DNA from 2 places in the Aquitalea sp. S1-19 genome. Region 1 is predicted to be linked to the other one. Evidence: predicted binding sites of a transcription regulator. Region 1 holds the regulator's gene; the other holds the start of a gene.

Region 1 (3,412 bases):
AACTCGGCGCCCGCAGAGCTGAAAGCCACCTATTTTGCCGTAATGGCCTCGTTCACCAATCTGGCCCTCTCGGCCAGCGAACTGGGCACCAAATACCTGAACCGTGTCTTTACCCTGACACGCGAGGTACGCAACCCTGCCAATGGGGTGCTGGTCACGCCCGCCGACTACAGCGAGCTGACCGCACTACTGCTCGCCGCCATGCTGATCGGCGTACTGCTGCCGCTCTTGGCTGTTGCCGCCACACGCTGGCTGCGCCTGAAAACCGAATAAACCCCGGCGCAAGGTGCGCTATGCCTGCAGACGGCGTGCGCGCGCATGCGGAAAGGTCAGCCAGTAGTAATAGAATTCCCGCGAAATATGCAGAAAATCATCGCGCCACACCTGTGCTCCCGGCTGCAGCAGCATGCCGTCCACCGCCATGCGGTAGCTGTCCGCATGATGCAACTGGTCCCGCAGCAGAAATAGCAAAGGCTTGATCAGCGCCTCATACTGCTCCAGCAGCCGGGCATCGACACCATTTTCATACAGCTCACCCAGATAGATTTCCAGCGCTGGCGGAAAGTCATCAAAGCCGCTTTGCACCATCTGAGCCTGCAATTCGGATAGCGAGCCGGCCAGGGGAACGCTCGGATGAAGCGTGGTAAAAAAGCCGCCGCACGCATTTTTGCGCGCCAGCCGTGCTACATCACCCAGCCAGAAATAGTAATACTCGCGTGCTGTTGCCAGTACGGCCGGATGCTCCGCCGCCTCGCAATGCTCAAGCAATGCATCCACCGCCTGGCGATAATGATCCGGCTGCAAAGGCAGGCCTTGCAAACGGGCATTCAATGCCGTCAGCAGTACACGTCGGCGCGAGCACACGGCAGGCTCCGCCCCCTTGCCGGCCAAAAGCTGTAAATAAGCCTGCAGCGCGACCGCCAGATATGTTTTATCCACCGCTTGCCCTCACACTGATGCCCAGCGTCAGACGCATGTCCACCCCCACCTGGCGCGCATCGCGCCACGTCAGTTGTTGTTTATCCGCCAGGCTTTGCAACTCAGGCCAGGCAAACAGGCCGCGCGCCGTATCGCCGATCAGGCAAGGTGCCAGATACAAGACCAGCTCATCGACCAGAGCCGCCGCAACCAGGGCACCGCCCAAACCGGCCCCGGCTTCGACCATCAACTCCCCCACGCCACGCGCCGCGAGCGCCGTCATCAAGGCGGCAAGATCAACCCGCCCCCCCACACCCGGCAAGGCCAGGACTTCAACCCCATGCACCAGCCATGGCTGATGACGTGCCGTGTCGCTGACCGCCGTCACCAGCAGGGTCGGCGCCTCCGGCCCGTAAATGCGCGCGTCAGGCGATGTCTGCAGCGCGCCGTCGACCACCACCCGCAAGGGCTGGCGTGCCGTGGCGATCTCGCGGACCGTCAATTGCGGATTATCGGCCAGCACCGTGCCACTACCGGTGAGAATGGCACAGGAGCGCGCACGCAGCGCCTGCACATCATGGCGTGCCTGAGGGCCGGTAATCCACTGGCTTTGCCCGTTCAACAGCGCCGTCTTACCATCCAGACTGGCTGCGGCCTTGAGCGTGACCCATGGCCGCTCGCGGCTCACGCGCGACACAAAGCCCTTGTTAAGCTCAGCAGCTTCGCTGGCCAGCAAACCGGCGGCGGTATCGATGCCGGCCGCAGCCAGCATGGCCAAGCCCCGTCCGGCCACCTCGTGATAAGGATCGACCATAGCCGCCACCACACGCGTGACACCGGCGTCGATCAAGGCCTGTGCGCAAGGCGGCGTGCGACCGTGATGGCTGCAAGGCTCCAGCGTGACATAGGCGGTCGCGCCGCGTGCACGCGCCCCCGCCTCGCGCAAGGCAAATACCTCGGCATGCGGCTCGCCGGCACGCACATGCCAGCCCTCGCCCACCACAATTCCATCGCGCACCAGCACGCAGCCCACGCGCGGATTGGGCGTGGTGGTATTCAGCCCCAGCGCAGCCAGACGCAGGGCCTGTTGCATATACAGATGATCGGCAGCACTAAACGACATGACAGCTCCTGCGACCGGACTTACTCGGCCGACTTCTCGATTTCCTTGATGGCATCGGTAAACTCGGAGATATCCTGAAAGCTCTTGTAGACCGAGGCGAAACGCACATAAGCCACCTTGTCCAGCTTGGACAGCTCGTTCATCACCATCTCGCCTATCGCGCGCGAGTCGATCTCGCGCTCACCCAGTTGCAACAGACGCTGACAGATGCGGTCGATGGCGGCATCCACCAGCGTGGTCGGCACCGGGCGCTTGTGCAGCGCGCGCAAAAAACTGGTCCTCACCTTGGCCACATCGAATTCGGCACGATGGCCACCGCTTTTCACCACCTGCGGCATACGCACATCGGCATTTTCAAAAGTGGTGAAGCGTTTTTCGCACAATAGGCAACGGCGACGGCGGCGGATGCTGGTGCCATCCTCGTTCACGCGCGAATCAATGACCTGGGTGTCGGCATGGCCGCAAAATGGACATTTCATGGTTCAACAACCCGCTTAATTGCAATAAGCGAATCTTATCAGTTATATCGGTATGCCCCAATGCGGATCAGCCCGCATTGCACACCGCATGCAAAATGCCGCCCATGAAGGGCGGCAGCAGGGCAGGCAAAAGCACACTCGCCAGTTAGTTCGGCTTCAGGCGCGCGGTAAAGTGACGCAAAATGGGCGGCTCGTACTCGAAATCCAGCCCGCGCACCGAGGACGCACGCGCCAGCACATCAATCAGGCAGTCGGCGATGTAATCCATATGGTCGTTGGTGTAGACGCGGCGCGGGATGGTCAGGCGCATCAATTCGAACGGCGACGCTTCCTGTTCGCTGCTTGCCGGATTGCGTCCCAACAGCAGCGAGCCGATCTCGACGGCACGGATACCGCCCTCCAGATACAGCTCGCACGCCAGCGCATGCGCCGGAAACTGGCCGGCCGGGATATGCGGCAGCATCTTCTTCGCGTCGACAAACACCGCATGCCCGCCGGTCGGCGTCTGGATCGGCACCCCGCCGGCTGCCAGGCGCTCGCCCAGATACGCGACCTGAGCGATACGGTAATCGAGATACGCCTGCTCCATGCCCTCTTTCAGACCGATGGCCATCGCCTCCATATCGCGCCCGGCCAGTCCGCCATAGGTGACAAAGCCCTCCATCGGCACGCAGCGCACCTGCACCGCACGGACCAGGTCGACATCATTTTTAAAGCAACACAGTCCGCCGATATTCACCAGCGCGTCCTTCTTGGCCGACATGGTGAACATATCGCCGTAACCGAACATCTCGCGCACGATGTCGGTAATCGCCACCGCGCGGTAGGCAGAGTCGCGCTCGCGAATAAACCAGGCGTTCTCGGCAAAACGCGCCGCATCGATTACCACCGG
Region 2 (3,412 bases), on a different contig from region 1:
GGTCGAGGCCCAGTAGGCGTGGTAGGCCACCAGCTCCATCGATTCGTCGGCAAAGCGCACCGCCGTGTCGCTGGCGAACGGCACGCGCATCTGCAGCAGGCAGTCCTGATAGCCCATGATGCCCAGGCCGACCGGACGGTGCTTGAGGTTGGCGTTGCGTGCCTTCTTCACCGGGTAGAAGTTGATGTCGATCACGTTGTCCAGCATGCGCATGGCGACCGAGATGGTGGCCTTGAGCTTGTCGCTGTCCAGCGCGCCGTCCTTCATGTGCGCGGCCAGGTTGACCGAGCCCAGATTGCACACCGCGATCTCGTCATCGTTGGTGTTGAGCGTGATCTCGGTGCACAGGTTGGAGCTATGCACCACGCCCATATGCTGCTGCGGGCTGCGCAGGTTGCACGGGTCCTTGAAAGTGATCCACGGGTGGCCGGTCTCGAACAGCATGGTCAGCATCTTGCGCCACAGCACCAGCGCCGGCAGGCTCTTGAATACGCGCAGCTTGCCGGCGCGCCCCAGTGCTTCGTACGCGGTGTAGCGTGCCTCGAAGGCGGCGCCGGTCAACTCGTGCAGGTCGGGCACTTCGGACGGGCTGAACAGGCACCACTCGCCGCCTTCCATTACCCGCTTCATGAACAGGTCGGGAATCCAGTTGGCGCTGTTCATGTCGTGGGTGCGGCGGCGGTCGTCGCCGGTGTTCTTGCGCAGCTCGAGGAATTCCTCGATGTCGGCGTGCCAGGTTTCCAGATAGGCGCACACCGCGCCCTTGCGCTTGCCGCCCTGGTTGACGGCCACGGCGGTGTCGTTGACTACCTTCAGGAACGGCACCACGCCCTGGCTCTTGCCGTTGGTGCCCTTGATATGGCTACCCAGCGCGCGCACCGGCGTCCAGTCGTTGCCCAGACCGCCGGCAAACTTGGACAGCAGGGCGTTTTCCTTGATGCCTTCGTAGATGCCGTCCAGGTCGTCGGCGATGGTGGTCAGGTAGCAGCTGGAGAGCTGGCTGCGGCGGCTGCCGGCGTTGAACAGCGTTGGCGTCGAGCTCATGAAGTCGAAGCTGGACAGCACCTGGTAGAACTCGATGGCGCGCGCTTCGCGCTCGACTTCGTTCAGCGCCAGCCCCATCGCCACGCGCATGAAAAAGACCTGCGGCAGTTCGCTGCGCACGCCGTCGATATGCAGGAAGTAGCGGTCGGCCAGCGTCTGCAGGCCCAGATAGCCGAATTTCAGATCGCGCTCGGGCTTGAGCGCAGCGCCCAGGCGCGCCAGGTCGAATTCGGCCAGACGCTCGTCCAGCAGTTCGGCGCGGATATTCTGGGCGATGGCGCTGGCAAAAGCATGCGGGTAGGCGTCGGCCATCGCGTCCTGACTCACCGCTTCGCCCAGCACTTCGCCGCGCAGCTGGTCCAGCAGCAGGCGGGCAGTGACGTAGTCGTAGGCCGGGTCCAGTTCGATCATGGCGCGCGAGGCCAGAATGGCCGACTTGCCGACTTCTTCTTCCGACACGCCGTCGTAGATGTTTTTCAGCGTCTCGGCCAGGAGTGCGTCGACGTCGATGCCGGCAAGGCCGGTGGCGGCAGCCTGGATGGTGTCGCGCAGTGCCGGGATATTCAGCGGCAGCTTGCGGCCGTCTTTCTTTTGCACATTGATGGTGATCTGGTGCAGCGCCTCGCCACGCGCGGCGCGCTCCTTGGCGCGTTCTTCGCGGTACAGCACATAGGCGCGGGCGACGTCGTGTTCGCCAAAGCGCATCAGCGCCAGTTCGACCTGGTCCTGGATGTCTTCGATATGGATCGCGCCGCCCTCGGGCTTTCTGCGCATCAGCGCGCCGACGATCATTTCGGTCAGGCCGGCGACCTTGTCGCGGATGCTGGCCGAGGCGGCGCCTTGCTGGCCGAGCACCGCCAGAAAGGCCTTGGTGACGGCGATGGAGATCTTGACCGGTTCGAACGCCACTACGGCACCGCCGCGACGGATGGTCTTGTACTGGCTGAAGTCAGCCTGCGGTGCGGCGGCGCGCCCCAGTTCGGCGGCGGTTTGTCCGTCAAAAGTCTTCATTTTTGATTTTTATCCTGTTTTATTTGAATTTTGTGATGTTTTCTTGCCGTGTGCGGTAGTTGGCTGTCCATCGCACGGCTTGGGTGTGTTGCACGGACTAATACTATATATGCTGTTTTTTATCTGTTATGGCGCAAATGGTAGTGGCTAAGATGCGGCTTCGCAAGTCTTGACAAAGTGCGTGAATGGCGTGATCCACGCCAGATATGGCTTGCGGCAAAATAAAAAATTTACGCCATTTTGCTGGTGTGGATATTTTGTGCGGTGCTATCCCTTTAAATACAAGGATGCAGCGTTTCATGTCTATACACACACTAGATGTAGTAGTTTGTGGTTGTGGTTTGGATGCTGCATTAAAAATCATGAAATTTTTCAATAAAGCTATAGTGCCCACTTAAAAATTGCGTGTTTTGCTGCGGGGTGCAGCATGTCCTGAGCGGCAAAAAGCCGGCCGATGCGGCATAGTGGGGAAATCTGCCGCCACTGGCGGTTCATTCTTTTGGCTGATGCATGAAAACACCCGAATTTATCCAGACACTCGAGCACACCAGCGCGACCCACCCCTGGCTGGGCGAGGTCTCTCTGGTACTGTTGTTTACCCTGTTGGCCCAACTGGCGTGGGTGCTGTTCGCCCGCCATTCATCCGAGCGCGAGATGGGCTTGCGCCGCTCGCTTTTGCACGCGTTTATCCGTTCCAGTTCGCCCGCCATCATGGCGATCATTGCCATCATCGGTTTTTCTCTGTTGCTGCAGACATTGGGACGCGAGTTGTGGCCGGCCCTGACTCCATGGATCGGGCCGCTGCGTATGGTGGCCGTGGCGCTGGTCGTGGTATGGGGGGCGTTCCGTTTTATTGATGCGTCCGAGCGCCTGCATCTGGAAAACGGCTACGACACGACGACGGCCAATGCCTTGTCCATGTTGTTCAAGGTGATCACGCTGGTGGTGGTGTCCTTGCTGATTGGCCAGTCTTTCGGTATGAGCCTGTCCGGCTTGCTGGCCTTTGGCGGCGCCGGCGGTCTGGTGGTCGGTTTTGCCGCCAAGGATATTCTGGCCAATTTCTTTGGCGGCCTGATGATCTTCATTGACAAGCCGTTCAAGGTCGGCGACTGGGTCAGCTCGCCCGACCGCAATATCGACGGCACGGTCGAGCATATCGGCTGGCGCCTGACGCGCATCCTGACTTTCGACAACCGGCCGATGTATATCCCCAATTCCATCTTTTCCAGCATCGGAGTGGTCAATCCGCAGCGGATGAAAAACCGCCGCATTCTGGTCAATATCGGCCTGCGTTACGAGGATGCCGGGCGTATGGCCGAGGTGGTGGACAAGGTGCGCGCCATGCTGCGCGCCCATC

What was found. The regulator NrdR, encoded in region 1, represses ribonucleotide reductase genes. The targets are predictions, from matches to a motif close to AAANACNATATATNGTNTTT.
Region 2: a site for NrdR is predicted at 2,154-2,173, ahead of EGI20_RS01060 (ribonucleoside-diphosphate reductase subunit alpha). Genes of this name have one in related genera too.

What each region holds. Positions count from the first base shown of each region.
Region 1 is NZ_RJTZ01000040.1:16,485-19,896, reverse strand. It holds gene EGI20_RS08020 (MFS transporter) at 1-273, shown strand, start outside; gene EGI20_RS08015 (hypothetical protein) at 292-939, opposite strand; gene ribD (bifunctional diaminohydroxyphosphoribosylaminopyrimidine deaminase/5-amino-6-(5-phosphoribosylamino)uracil reductase RibD) at 932-2,041, opposite strand; gene nrdR (transcriptional regulator NrdR) at 2,062-2,520, opposite strand; gene EGI20_RS08000 (tryptophanase) at 2,666-3,412, opposite strand, start outside.
Region 2 is NZ_RJTZ01000003.1:59,483-62,894, reverse strand. It holds gene EGI20_RS01060 (ribonucleoside-diphosphate reductase subunit alpha) at 1-2,055, opposite strand, end outside; gene EGI20_RS01055 (mechanosensitive ion channel family protein) at 2,566-3,412, shown strand, end outside.